DNA from 2 places in the Bacillus sp. WC2503 genome. Region 2 is predicted to be linked to the other one. Evidence: riboswitches for the same ligand, from Rfam matches in the RefSeq annotation. Region 2 holds a riboswitch; the other holds the start of a gene.

Region 1 (7,823 bases), 820 kb from region 2:
TTGAACTATTCCGCGTATCTGCACCATTATTCGTAACAAAAAAATCAGGATTAAACGATCATCTAAACGGTGTAGAACGTCCAATTGAATTTGATATGTTACATTCAGGAGAAGAATTAGAAATTGTTCATTCACTAGCAAAGTGGAAACGATTTGCACTACATGAATATGGATATGAAGCTGGTGAAGGTTTATATACAAACATGAACGCGATTCGTCGTGATGAAGAACTTGATGCAACACATTCCATTTACGTCGACCAATGGGATTGGGAAAAAATCGTTCAAAAAGAATGGCGCACTGTAGATTACTTACAAGAAACAGTACGGACAATTTATGGAATATTCAAAGATTTGGAAGATCACTTATTTGAAAAATATCCGTTCCTTGGAAAGTATTTACCAGAAGAAGTTGTTTTCATTACTTCCCAAGAGCTAGAAGATAAATATCCAGAATTAACGCCGAAAGACCGTGAACATGCAATTGCAAAAGAACACGGTGCAGTCTTCATTATCGGAATTGGTGATGCACTTCGTTCAGGTGAAAAGCATGACGGACGCGCAGCCGATTATGATGATTGGAAATTAAACGGTGACATTTTATTCTGGCACCCAGTATTACAAGCTTCATTCGAATTATCATCAATGGGAATTCGTGTTGATAGTAAATCACTTGATGAACAGTTAACAAAAACGGGTGATGATTTCAAACGTGAGTATGATTTCCATAAAGGTATTTTAGAAGATGTACTACCATTAACAATTGGTGGTGGTATTGGACAATCAAGAATGTGCATGTACTTTTTACGCAAAGCACATATCGGTGAAGTTCAATCTTCTGTATGGCCTGACGATTTACGTGAAGCTTGTAAGAAAGAAAACATTCATCTGTTTTAATTAATATAAGTGAGAGGGAGAGTAGCTTGAAAATAGAGTTACTCTCCCTTTTTTTATTGTGTAAACTAGTGGTTTACAGTGCGTGTTACTAATAGTTTCTTTCTTTTTTATCTCCCTTTATGTAATAATTTGCTAAAGGAGGGGACGTTATGAGTATAGGAGAACAGCTAAAAAAACTAAGAGAATCAAAGGAGTTTTCGCAAGAGGATGTTGCTAAAAAAATTGGTGTGACGAGGCAAGCGGTTTATAAGTGGGAAAATGATAAAAGTTACCCTGACATTGATAATTTAATTTTACTGAGCGAAATGTACAACGTTACGCTAGATGAGTTAATAAAAGGGAATCAAAGCTTTAAAGAGAAAATACATATTGATGAAGAAGAGGCGGATTTTGAGAAAGAGAATGAGTTTGGTTTTTATATTGGATGTGGTTTGCTCATTATGAGTGCGTTCATTGAGTATGAAAAAATACAGGTGGTTGTATTAGGAATTGCACTATTCATGATGGTCTTTTACTCGGATGTGAAGAAAATTATTTTCAATGAATATAGATCATTTTTTCAAGGGAAAGAGAGAAACGATATGTGTGATAAGAAGTAAGAAGAGTCAACTATATTTCCTAGGAAAGAGTTTAAAGAATAATTTCATTGTTTTATAATGATTTTTGGATATCGATAATATATTAAAAAGCTGTTTGCGTAGAGTCTTGAAATCTATGCAAACAGCTTTTTATTTATATAGGAAAGAAATAGATTAATATGTTTTTGTAAGTTGCAATAAAAATATTAAATTAGCTCATTTGCACTAAAGGCTCAATTTTCGCCATAAATGATTGATGAAGTGCTTCCACACCTGTTACTAAATGAAGGCGGTCAATAACGACAGACACTTTAATTTCAGATGTACTTACCATTTTAATATGAATATCTTCTTCTTTTAAAGTAGTGAACATATTCGCAGCAACACCTGGATTAGATACCATACCAGATCCTACAATTGATACTTTTGCTAAATGATTTTCATGTTCTACAGACTCATAGTGAAGATCTTCTTGGTTCTGTTCCAATACTTCTAGTGTTTCTTGTAAGTCATTAGAATGGATAGAGAAGGAAAGATGAACAGTTCCTTCATTTGTAATACTTTGAATAATAATATCTACATTAATATGTGCGTTAGCTAACGTAGAGAAAATTATTGAAAGTGAACCTTGTTCCAATCCTTTCACTGTGACACGTGTAATATTATCTTCAAAAGCAATACCTTTAACGATTGATTGTTGTTCCATGTTACATTCTCCTTTTACAATTGTTCCGTTTTCTTGTTCCATACTTGAGCGAACTTCTAAAACGACATGATGATTTTTGGCAAATTCAACAGCACGTGGATGTAATACGCCGGCGCCGAGGTTTGCCAGTTCTAACATTTCATCATAAGAAATTTCATCTAATTTGTAAGCTGTCTTTACAACTCGTGGATCCGTCGTGTATACGCCTGTTACATCCGTATAAATATCACATTTTTTCGCTTTTAGTGCCGCTGCTAATGCAACAGCTGTCGTATCAGAGCCACCACGTCCAAGCGTTGTAATTTCATTTTTTTCACTGATTCCTTGGAAACCAGCTACGATAACAATCGTGCCTTCAGTAAGATAAGACTGAATACGCTCAACGTTAATGTCAGTAATCCGTGCACTACTGTGTACAGATTCTGTCGTAATACCAGCTTGCCATCCTGTTAATGAAATTGCGTTATAACCTTTTGCTTGTAGTACCATTGTTAATAATGAAATAGTTACTTGTTCTCCTGTAGATAGAAGCATATCCATTTCACGTTTACTCGGATTTTCCGCAATAGCGTTAGCAAGTGCTACAAGTTCATCTGTGCTTTTCCCCATTGCTGAAACGACAGAGACGATACTATGTCCTCGTTCATATTCTTCAATAATTAAATTTGCCACATGTTGAATGCGCTCAACACTTCCGACAGAAGTACCACCAAATTTTTGTACAATCGTTTCCATTACGAATTCCTTCTTTCGTCCATTTTTAAGAATAGATTAGGACATATATAAATCCCAATATTCCTGTAGTTACCAGAGAGAAAAACAAAAAACACCATCTCAAATAAGTGAGGATGGTGCTGTTACAGGAAAAGGGAAACAGAAAACGGAGCTAATAAAAAAACCGCCAAAAAAGGAATACCATGAAAATGATATCTCTTTTTTGTAGATAGCTCTTCATACGTACATGTCTGTACATATGACAGTTCTGTTTCTATTCGAAAACAGCCCCAATTGATAAATGCAGAGAAATTTATCAATTTCGGCAACACTTCCTTTCATCCAATTTCATAGACATCTCTGTGTCTCCATTAGAATACTCATAAGTATTGCAACCTCTATCTCACGTTTTAGGCGAGAGTGTTTGATTTATGAAGTTGTTGGTAACATTTGTTTTATAATAATTTAAATTATTCAGGGAATCAAGTGTTTTATATGTATTTTCAAAATTCTTTCTTTTTAGAGATAAAGTTTGTGAAAAATGTAGCAAAATACATATATTACATGTACATTAAAAATATAGAGTGTAGGAGGTCGGAGTATGAAAAGAAAAAGGCCTATTTATGTTGCAACAGAAATGAAAACGACAATAGAGAAATTATGGGAATATACGCAAGAACCAGACCTACATACAGAATGGGATGCTCGTTTTACTGAAATTTCGTATTTAGAGAAAAAAGAGGGAGAACCACAGAAGTTTTTATATAAAACAAAGATAGGATTTGGGCTTGAAATAGGCGGAGAAGGGGAATCGATAGGTGAAATAAGAAAAGAAACTGGTGAACGGATTTCTTCTTTGAAATTTTGGACAGACAATACATTATCACTTATACGAATAGGGCGTGGTTATTGGAAGTATACACCGCATAAAGAGTGTATTCATTTTGAAACGCAATATGATTATGATACGAGATATGGTCGTATAGGAAATGTGATTGATTCATATATGTTTCGTCCATTATTAGGTTGGGCGACTGCTTGGAGTTTTGATGCCTTAAAATTATGGTTAGAAAAGGGGCTTCATCCTAGGTTACTAATTAGAAGAACAATGACGTATTGGCTCGTATGTTTTTTATTTGCTTTTGTATGGATATATCAAGGAATTGTCCCGAAAATAATTTTTAGCCATCCAGAAGAAGTGAAGATGCTTTCACTCATTGGGTCGAATGAAAGCAGTGTATTTATACTTAAAATGATTGGGATATTAGAAATTATTTTTGGTGCCATATGGGTACTTCCACTTCCAAAACGAAAAATATTTATAATGCATATTGTTATGTTAATAGCTTTAACGATAGCAGCAGGATGGACGAATATCGCAAGCTTTACAGGGCCGTTTAATCCAATCACATTAAATCTTCTTCTAATCGGATTATCGATTGTCGGTTATTTGAATAGCTTTGATTTGCCAAGCGCAAACAATTGTAAGAGGACGAGAAAGGGATAAGTGTATGACTAATATTTATGAAAGACTATTAGGGGATTCTTATAAAAAACTTCATCCGAAATTACAGAAACGCTATGAGGTTACAGAAGAAAATAGCTTCGTCGGAGAAGGGAAGATGGATGAAATTTACGGAGGTTCTTTTTTCGTTAAAATGATATTAAAAATTGCAGCCAAGTTCCGAATGTTTTTTTCTGAGCGAGGGCAAGAAGTTCCGTTTACGATACATAATTACGCTGAGCGGGATGAACATGGAAATGAATCTGTACGGTGGAATCGTACTTTTTATTTTCATAATAAGAAAAGATATTTTAACGCCGTTATGCAGCTGGATGAGGAGAAACATGAAATCGTAGATTATTTTGGTGAGCCGCATATACTTGTTTCTACATTGAATTTTCATATTGACGAGGCAGGTGGAATGCATATTTCTTCAAAAAAACAATGGTTTTATATGTTAGGGAGAAAAATTCCGTTACCGAAATTTTTATACGGAGAAGCAAAAATTTTTGAAAGTTATGATGAAGCACTGAAATGTTTTCGAATTCATGTACAAGTACGAAACCCGTTAATTGGTTCGCTTTTTTCATACAAGGGAACATTTGTAGAAAGGGAATAAACGATATGAAAAATATAATATTTGGGCTTGCTTGTTATGTTGTTTTTCTAATATGTGAGTGGTCGAATATAAATCCTGTTGAAGCAATTATATTATTATCTGTTTTATTATTTATACCGATGTCTTTTTGTATTATTGATAAAAGAACAAGAAATGGATCGTATTTATTATTTTATAAATTCGTATCGTTTTTATATCCAATCGCAGCAATTTGCGCAATGCTAGCTTTCGTCACAAATCACTATTTATTTGCGCTAGTTTGGTTTGTATATACAGGAATTGTTGCGTTATTTGGTGTAAGTAGATTGCTAGAAAGAGGATGGAAGCCGTTAGAGGAGACCGTCATAGATAGTGCGTTTATTTATTTGTTTTTAGGTGGTTTTTGGTTTTTTGCTTCAGTAGCAAAACTTTCAATTATGCATTTTAGCTCTGACATTGTTTTACTCACAGCTGCACATTTTCATTATTCGGCGTTTTTATTGCCATTATCAGCTGGTTTAATAGGGAGAAAAAGAGAAAAGAGAAGTAAAGTGTATGATGCTATTATGTTTATCATCATGATTTCACCTATGACAGTTGCAATAGGAATTACATATTTGAGGATATTTGAATTTTTTGCAGTTGTGATATATTTATGTGCTATTTATGGATATGGTATTTACGTTTGGAAAGCGAAATTTAATGCTATTCGTGCAAAGGTTCTCTTAATCATTTCGTCTAGTACGCTCATGGTTACAATTATGTTCTCACTCATATATTCATACGGAAATTTAAAACAAGTACTGACGATTACAATTGCTCAAATGGTTTGGATTCACGGTGTGGTAAATGGTATTGGAGTAGCATTACCAGCATTTGTAGGTTGGATGATTGAAAAGAGTGCTCCAAATTATAAGTACTATGGGAAACCAATGAGTAGATTAAGAGGAAGCGTGAGAATTGGTGGGACATTTTTACAGAATGGAAATTTAGTAGATAGTAAGGAATACAACGGTTTAGTTGATAAAATAAATGATTTTCATAGTGAGTCATTTGACGTGACGAAGGTTCCTTTAAGTATAATTCGTTTTTATGAAAATACAGCAGCGTATGAGTTACAATCGAATATTAAATGGGCTCGTTGGTTCCGTCCATTTGCATTTTGTTATACGAAAATGAGTAAACGAGTAGGACAAATACATTTAGGGATGGGCGATAAGTGGGAAACAATGTATGGTTCTATCATAGGTGTAAATGATGAGAAAGATGGGAGAGAGAATGTAAGGGCTTGGCTAAGGGAAAATGAAGCAGGAGAGTCTATTTTTTTGGCTCTGTATTCAAAACATACGCATAAGAACGAGACATATATGAATATTGCATTGCCTTTACCTTATTCGAATATGACAGGTATTTTAAAAGTATGTAATGATAGCAATGATTTAATCATTACTAGTAAGTTGAGAGAAAATAGTAAGGGAGATGAGGGGATTTATTTACATACTGGTTTCTTTACAATCCGTTTACCGTTAACAGAGATTTTTATCATTAAAGAGGGAAAGGGTCACATGCTAACTGCTCACCATAAAATGTGGATATTCGGAGTTAAGTTTTTAGAAATTGATTATGAGATTAAGAAAATAGAGGTGAAGTAAGAAAAGCTTGGAAGGATTCCAAGCTTTTTTACGTATGGGTAATTGTCATAGCGACTTGTTTATCTAAGTCTCGGTCCCAAACACGTTGAATTTCAAACGTACCTTTTTCAAAAAATAATGGGAATCTTTCTTTAAACCAATCTTGCATAGGAAGATTGAGTGCTGTATCGATTGGCACCCATACTAATTCACCCTCAGGAGGATTAATAAGAAGCTCGCCTTCAAATGAGTCGGTCCAATAGTTGAATACCATATATCGAACATGCCCCTTAGGATTTACATATTCGTCTACCCCTTTAAAAGTTAAATTAGAAACGTGTAGTCCAGTTTCTTCTTTTACTTCTCGTATAGCAGCTTGGACGATACTTTCTGGAAAATCTACTTTTCCGCCAGGAGCTATATAGCCAGGAAAGCCTCGATGATTGGGACGTTTTAAAAGTAAAATTTCATTGTTACGCTGGATCATACACATTGTATAGATCTGGTGCTCGATGTTAGGTGAATTGGAAGGCATGACCATATTTTCTCCCTTGTATTTTTTTTGATAATTTTACCATATATATAGTAGTTTCATATTATAATTTAAAATAGAATATTAATATTTTTCAGATGTTTATTATAGAGTTTATAGTTAAGTGAAAAGAGGTGAGGAAAATGCAGGGAGAAATACAAACCAAAAAAGGTTTAGGATATGTCGGAAAATTACTGTTGCCAGTTAAAGTATCACGGCATTTTAAGTTTTTGTGGATTGGACAATTGCTTTCAACTTTAGGGAGTTCTATAACAATGGTTATTTTGCCAGTCGTTGTTTACTCACTAACTGGTTCAACAGTTGTAATGGGGATGACTATGGCAATGTATATGCTACCTAATATTCTTGCTTTACCGTTTGCAGGGTTAGTTGTAGATCGAATTGATCGAGTAAAATTAATGTTATTTACGGATATAATCCGCTGTATAGTAATGCTATTACTTGCATCACTTATATTTACGGATTTGTTAACGATTAGGCTGTTATATGTCCTCGTTGCCGTATATGGACTTATGGAAGGGATATTTCAGCCAGCATATTCTGCCGTGAGGGCGAAAGTATTCGTACCTGAAATTCGCAATGCAGCTAATGCATTAACGCAAATGAGTAATCAAGGCATACGGTTAATTGGACCAGCACTTGG
Region 2 (7,823 bases):
ATTGCATCTTGGGGCATGAGTGCTCTGTACTTTATTGTTGGTATGAGCAGTATTTTATTATTTATGAAGGCGATAGGGAAAGAGAAATATCAAGATGAAGGGAAGGTTTCTCAGATCGGATAAAGTGAAACGATATAAAAAGCGAACCAGTTATAATGAGGAGCGCTTTTTATACCATTTTTAAAACGGATCAACTTCAGCTAAATTTGGAGTGGTATTCGGCTGTAGTAAAAGATTTTTTAACGTTCCTACTTCAGAAAGTGCTACTAATATGTAGCCACTAATTAGTACAATAAGCCCAATGACGCGTAACGTTTGTAAGCTCACTTCATTATTATTCGTTTCCGTTGGATTTGGGGGCGTTGAAGGTGGAGTATTGTTCATAGTTAGGCTCCCATCTTTTGTATTTATATATGTGTAAAATCATGATTTAACTTATGGATAGGAATTATATAGTCATTTTCACTATATGAGAACTGCCTATGAATAGTGATTGGGAATTTTAGAGTGAGATAAGAGGTGTATTTGTGGGAGTCGGGTTGCCCATAAACACGCGATTAGTGTGAACTAATAATCAGTGGGGGATGAAAAAAATCCCCCACTGATTACATTTTGTTTTTCATACAAATAAAAGAGGTTAACCAAAGTAGCTATCCTAATATACGCAACGATTCTTCAATAAAAGCGGGGATATCTTCCGGTTGTCTACTTGTGACTAGCTGATTTTGGCATACGACTACTTCTTTATCATGAAAGTTTCCGCCAGCATTTTTCAAATCGACCTCAATGGATTTATATCCAGTCACATCGCGTCCTTCAAGTGTTTGTGCAGTGATGAGTAGCTGAGGTCCGTGACAAATAGCGAAAACGGGTTTTTCCGCATCCATAAATGTTTTGCTAAAGTGAACAAAACGTTCATCTGCACGAAGTATATCTGGGGAAAATCCGCCCGGTATGAAGAGGGCGTCAAAGTTCTCTGGAGAAACATCATCAATACTTTTATCAATTACGACTTCACTTTTTCTTTGCTTACCGTGTACCGTTTTACCTTTTTCCATTTCAATAGTTGTTAATTCATATCCCTTTTGCTTAAAAGCTTCTACTGGCTCTGTGTATTCTGTATCCTCGAAATAATCCGTTATTAAAATAGCAATTTTTTTACTCATTGCAGTCAGCTCCTTATATTATAGTATCGGTTCCAGAATCATCCTTGAGCAATGCCTTTTATAAAGTGAAACTTTAATTCATGTTTTTTCATTCCCTCCAGTTCCTTTGCCCTGTTAATTTAATAAATACCCTTTTTATTAGGACGTAAACATGTATTATCGTTTTTGTATGTAAAAATCATAAAATATCGGTTGTTTGAGGAAGAAAAATAAAAAAGCCAAGGAGATAATTTATTTTCTCCTTGGCTTTTAAGATAATTCTTTTCGTTAAAACGAAGAAACACGCTGCTTCGTTTTTGGTACAATAATAAATTTGATCCAGATTACCCCGATTATCATAATAATTAAGGTATGTAGTAATTGACCTGTAGCAATGAGTATAACACTCGAAAATACAATGAGTTGAATGCTTAGCAATATAAAGATTAAGCGAAGAAATTGATTCATTCGTTTTTCAGTATCAATCGGATACAATGCTACAATAATATTTCCCGAAAAATATTTCCAAAGGGAACGAAGCTGCATAGAAATCATATATAGGACGATATATGCGATAGCGCCTTTTACGTATGTGTTTGGTATAAAATATAAGGCGAAGGCACCAATCAGCCCTAAGCGAATATATATACCGAAATAATCATTCCCGCGTAAAAATGCTAGTGTATGTAAATAGAAGAAAGTTGCTCGTTTTTTATGTAATAAAGGTTCAATCCAATTTGTAAGCCATTTTCTTTTGTTTACTTGCTTATTAAGTTGCGGAACATCGGTGAAGATGCTAGCAAATTGATAGAAACGAACGTTCATTTTTTCTTCTTGTTCAATTATGTAATCCCACGGTATTCGTTTTGTAGGCTGTTTTTTCGTATATAGAAGTAGGAAAGCAAGTAGTAAGAGCAATCCACCTAATATGAGAACATGTGCCGAGTAAAATAGCATGTAAATGATTAGGGCGTTACAAGCAATACGAATAATGAACCATATGTTTTTTTCATGGCTATCACGCCACATCCAATATATGTACATGTTCCAAGCTTTCGTAATCATTAAAACGATAAAGATTGTACATAAGAACGGTACAGTTAATTGTAATGATTGCATAGCAAGCGGAACGAGAATAAGGAACGTAAATAATAATGGGAAAATCTGAATGATGTAATTATATAGAAGAGATTTTTTAAAATAAGATGTTAGTTTCTCTTCTAATGTAAGCAAATAGACAGCATCAGGTTTTTGAATAAAGGTGCGAATGGGACATCTCATTATAATAAATGTAAGAACGGTCGTTATGAGTATGAGAGATATTCCTTTAGAAGGAGATGCTTTTAGAAACTGAGCATAATAATATGCGCCAACGCATGAAATAAAGATAAAGCTATATAATAAACCGTTAATCATACGTGCAAAGTATGTAATGATATTTTGAATGTGTTGTTGGAAGCGACTGCTCCATAGTGATTCGATTGACATGTTTTTCACCTCTTTGTTCTATTATATATGTTTTACAAAAGAAAAAACGAGCAAATTGCGTTATGCAACTTGCCCGTTTTTCTTTTCGTTATTTTTTTTCTGATCACGATTCATTAATGGATAGAAAGCAAATCCAATTACGAATAAACCAATTCCGAGAAGGAACGTTTTTATATCGGATGCACCGGTTTTAATAACCCATAGTGCGTAGCAAAGTGCGATCACTGCGACTATACCATCTGTAATTCTTGCCCGCATTTCATTTTTATATGTTTCACCAGTTGCGACTAATTTTAACTGGAAGATCGGTGAAACGAGATATGGAATGAGGTAGGCCAGTGTTGATACGGTAATAACGAATGTATAAGCTTCCGCAATAGTTCCTGATAATGTTGAGAATAAGAATACTTGCGACATAATGTTTGTTAATCGTAATGAGTAAATTGGACTTCCTTTTTTATTTGTTTTTGTGAAGAAGGAAGGGAAGAAACCTTCTTTTGCTGCTTGATACGGTACTTCTGAGCTTAATAAAATCCAGCCTAAGATAGAACCGAATAGGGAAGTAAGAGCAAGTAATGCCATCAGTTTCCCGCCGCCATGACCCATTGCAGCATTTAGTGCATCTGCTAACGGACGTTCAGAAGCTTGTAATGTATCAACGTGAAGGACACCCATTGTTAAAATTGTAATTCCTAAGTAAATTGCAACTGTAATAAGTAATCCCGCAACTGTTGCCCGTTTTACCGTTTTTGGAGAAACAGCCCGGTTTGATAAAAGAACGGCTGATTCAATTCCGATAAACGCCCAAAGCGTTGTAAGAGCGGCTAAATTTACTTGTGAAAGAAGACCGTGTGATACACCTGATTTATCGATCATCGGTGTGTACCATTGTCCAAACTTAGAAGCTTCGAATGCAAATAACGTAACGACGATAAATAAAAGGAATCCAGTCACTTTCGTTGTTGTTGCTAAGAAGTTTAGCTTTCCAGCTCCGCTTACACCATTAGTTAATATAATATGAGTTCCCCAAAGTAAGATGGAACAAATCGTAAATGTAATTAGTTTTCCGACTTCTATGTTAAACGAACCGATTGAAAATAGTAGTCGCGTATCTTTCATAATTGGGAAGAAAAGTGATAAATATCCCGCGAAAGATGTAATGATGGCAACGTTACTTGCCCAGTTTGCAACCCAATATCCCCATACCATACTGAAACCAGCCATTTTTTTCTTTTTTGGTGTTGAGAATAAAGCATATGCATGACTTTGTGGTCCTGTCGTTAAATCAGGACGACGAATTGCTAAATTACCAAAAACAAGAGCTAGCATTAAAACACCAAACCCTGTTGTTAACCAAGCTAAAGTGACACCGAGTGGGCTTGCTGTTTGTGCCAACGTACTTGGCACCATGAAAATCCCAGCGCCAACCATATTACCGACAACGAAAGCTGTTAGTACCCAAAAGCCCCATTTTTTTTGTTGCATAGAAAATACCTCCAAAGTTAGTATAACCAAGTCAAGCGAGGAGATATGTATGTCTTCCGATTAGAGAAGAGAAGTCCCAAACAAAACAAAAAAAGCACGTAATCTGCCGCTACATGCTTTCTATCTTATAAGAAACCCACGACATACCTCTCGATAGCTCTCCACAAACGAAACGTTTGTGACAGTTCTGCACTTATTAAATGCAGACCCAGCAAGTGTGCATGGTGGACACGACTTACTTCGGCAATCATTCCTTTCTCATTTCTTCATCAATGCCACTACATCTCCTGAAATGATACTCTTAATGACTGCAACCTCTACCTCACCGAGATACGAATGAGGATTTAAATATTAAATTAACGTATTTAAGAGTAACAAATGTATTTTTATACGTCAATGGATATAGTAATAATCAGATTATAGAGAAGAGTTTGTGATTAAAAGAGAGAGGGATTATTATGTAATATTGAATTTTCATAATATAATAAATGTTATTGACGCTAGAAGATTGAGAAGGGGATGAAGTATATGTCTGTATGTCATAAACATTCAGTAATAGGTGTGCTAGATTCGGGAGTTGGGGGATTAACAGTTGCGAGTGAAATTATAAGACAATTGCCTAAAGAGAGCATTTATTATATTGGTGATAATGAGCGTTGTCCGTATGGGCCAAGAAGTGTAGAAGAGGTACAATCTTTCGTATTTGAAATGGTTGAGTTCCTCAAACAGTTTCCGTTAAAAGCGCTAGTGGTAGCATGTAATACTGCTGCAGCTGCTGCATTGACTGCGCTGCAAGAAGCACTGTCTATTCCGGTTATTGGCGTTATACATCCGGGAGCAAGAGCGGCAATTAAAGTGACAAAGAAAGGGGAAATCGGAGTAATTGGAACTGTAGGTACGATACAGTCTAATATGTACGAAAAAGCATTACACGAGCTTGATACATATTTGGAAGTGCATAGTCACGCGTGCCCGACTTTAGCTACAGTTGCAGAAAATCAATTAGAAGATACAGCATATGTAACGCAGCAAGTGAAACAAGCTTTACTGCCATTAACGAAAGAAGATATAGATACGTTAATTCTTGGGTGTACGCATTATCCACTTTTAGAGTCCTATATAAAAAAGGAACTAGGAGAAGATGTAACGATTATTAGTTCTGCAGAAGAAACAGCGATAGAATTAAGCACAATTTTACAGCACAAAGGAATCCTGTCTGACAATTTGAATCCGAAGCATCGATTTTTTACAACAGGCTCTGTTTTATCATTTGAACATATTGCTGAGCTTTGGCTAGGATATGAAATTTCTGTAGAATGTGTGAATTTACCTATGGAAAAACAACTCGTGAAATAAAAAGAAGCTGATCTAAAACTAGATCAGCTTCTATATAAGATTAAACTAAGTTCAATACAGTTACTTTTTCACGTGTCATAGACTCAAGGCTCTTACGAATACCTTGTGCGCCCATACCTGAACCTTTTACACCGATGAATGGGAAGTGGTCAGGGCCGCGCTCTGTGCGTCCGTTAATTTGAACAGAACCAGTTTCGATTTTGTTAGCAATTGCAAATGCTTTGTTAATGTCTTTTGTGAAGACACTTGCTTGTAAGCCGAACTCTGATTTGTTAGCAATTTCAATTGCTTGCTCATCTGAAGAAACGCGGATGATTGGAAGGATTGGGCCGAATGGCTCTTCCCAAGCAACTTTCATTTCTTCAGTTACGTGGTCGATTAATGTTGGGTAAATTAAGTTACGCTCACGTTTGTTACCGATAACGATCGTAGCACCTTTTTCTACAGCGTCGTCAACTAAGCCTTGAACGAAGTCAGCAGATTTATCGTCAATTAATGGAACGATTGTGCTGTCTTGTTCTGGAGATCCAACTGATAGTTTAGCTACTTGCGCTTTTACTAATTCAACAAGCTCGTCCGCTACGTTTTCGTGTACAAGTACACGTTTAATAGCTGTACAACGTTGACCAGAGTAAGAGAATGCACCGCTTACGATATGGTTTGCAGCATCTTGTAAGTCAGCATCTTCACGAACGATACCAGGGTCTTTCCCACCAAGTTCTAGTACAAGTGGAATCATTGAAGCTTTTTTCGCTAAATGTTTACCTGTGTTTGTACCACCTGTGAACGATACCATATTGATACCTTCGTGTTCTACTAAGTAGTCACCAATTACAGAACCGCGTCCTGTAGCTACGTTTACAAGACCTTTTGGAAGGCCAGCTTTATGAAGTGCTTCAACCATTTTAATACCGCTAATTGCACCTTGAGTTGCTGGTTTGAAAATAACAGCGTTACCCATAATTAATGCTGGTGCAAGTTTTGCAGCAGATAAGTTTACTGGGTAGTTAAACGGTGCGATTGCTAATACAACACCAAGTGGTGCACGTTGGATAATCGCAAGTTTTGATTTTGTTCCGCCAGGGAAGCTATCGCCCATCATGCTTTCTCCGTGCATATGTAGAGCTTCTTCAATTGTGTAACGAATGAAATCAGCTGTACGAACAACTTCTTTCTTCGCATCTTTATATCCTTTACCGACTTCTTTCATAATAATATCGGCAATTTCATCTTGCATATTTACGAGCTCATCAGCCCATTTATATAAATATTTTGCGCGATCTTGTAGAGAAGCTTCAGCCCATGATTTTTGAGCTTCTTTTGCAGATGCAATTGCTTCATCTACTTCTCCGCGAGTAATTGCTTGTACTTGACCAATTACTTCGTGTAAGTATGGAGATGGAATGTCGATTGTTTGTCCTGAAGAGCTTTCTCTCCATTCTCCGTTTAAATAAAATTTGTACGTATTGCTAGTTGTCATGATTAGTCCTCCTAAAATAGCAACTTGTAAGAGTGAGTATAAGGTGATTGTAGGGGGTTTGATAATATTTTTCAAATGAAATGTTTGTGAAAACGATTTCTTATTCTTTTTTTATTTTGTATGCCCTTTCTTACAGAAGATTCCCTTATTTCAAACTGCTTTATCTCGTCATAAATCCTCTTCATTTTATCGTGATTGGTATCTATTTTCTTCAATTTGCAAAAAAAACAATTGACAGAATACTCAAAGAAGTTATAAGATTATAAATGGAAAATAAATGAAAGGGGTGTGCGTAATGATTGTAATCGTAAATGTAATGGGCTTAGCTCTGTTAAATAACGGAAAACATTCATATCATTACGCAACCCGTACGGATATATAGGGCATTTTTGTCTTATAAAAAGCGTACGTTGCGTATATCGTAACGTACGCTTTTATGCATTTTTGTGCATATCGTCAAGCGACGGTATGCTTTTTTTTGTCCAATTTGCTTGTTTCCATACTTTGTATGGTTACTATAAAACTGAAATTTGGAAGGTGGAAAAATGTGATGAGATTGTATGGGTTACGAAATGTAAATGTGATTGGTTTGGATAGCGGATAAAGAAATGAGAGTGGAACGAAAACGAGAAGGGAGAGGTTACATTGTTTTCAGTATTACTAAAGTTAAGATGGTTTTTTAAAGAGCATTGGAAGAGATATAGTATCGCAATTGGTGCGCTTTTAATTGTAAATATAGTTGAAGTCATTCCCCCAAAAGTACTAGGGGTTACGATTGATAATATAAAAACAGGAACGTTAACGAATGCAGCAATTATGGAGTCTATTCTTATTTTAATAGGAGTTACGATAGTTGGATATGGCCTTAC

The links. Region 2 has a riboswitch for lysine ahead of ACUN26_RS01120 (amino acid permease). Riboswitches for the same ligand answer to the same signal wherever they lie in the genome.
Region 1: it holds a riboswitch for lysine, as region 2 does, so the genes downstream of both, ACUN26_RS05480 (aspartate kinase) here and ACUN26_RS01120 (amino acid permease) in region 2, are expected to answer to the same signal.

What each region holds. Positions count from the first base shown of each region.
Region 1 covers NZ_JBQYMD010000001.1:1,018,732-1,026,554, forward strand. The annotation lists gene asnA (aspartate--ammonia ligase) at 1-896, shown strand, start outside; gene ACUN26_RS05475 (helix-turn-helix domain-containing protein) at 1,046-1,495, shown strand; gene ACUN26_RS05480 (aspartate kinase) at 1,686-2,915, opposite strand; lysine riboswitch at 3,117-3,303, opposite strand; gene ACUN26_RS05485 (DoxX-like family protein) at 3,496-4,401, shown strand; gene ACUN26_RS05490 (DUF4166 domain-containing protein) at 4,406-5,017, shown strand; gene ACUN26_RS05495 (YndJ family protein) at 5,023-6,648, shown strand; gene ACUN26_RS05500 (8-oxo-dGTP diphosphatase) at 6,677-7,162, opposite strand; gene ACUN26_RS05505 (MFS transporter) at 7,303-7,823, shown strand, end outside.
Region 2 covers NZ_JBQYMD010000001.1:194,839-202,661, forward strand. The annotation lists gene ACUN26_RS01100 (MDR family MFS transporter) at 1-123, shown strand, start outside; gene ACUN26_RS01105 (hypothetical protein) at 181-384, opposite strand; gene ACUN26_RS01110 (type 1 glutamine amidotransferase domain-containing protein) at 651-1,166, opposite strand; gene ACUN26_RS01115 (ABC transporter permease) at 1,434-2,633, opposite strand; gene ACUN26_RS01120 (amino acid permease) at 2,694-4,118, opposite strand; lysine riboswitch at 4,265-4,446, opposite strand; gene racE (glutamate racemase) at 4,647-5,474, shown strand; gene gapN (NADP-dependent glyceraldehyde-3-phosphate dehydrogenase) at 5,515-6,954, opposite strand; gene ACUN26_RS01135 (ABC transporter ATP-binding protein) at 7,600-7,823, shown strand, end outside.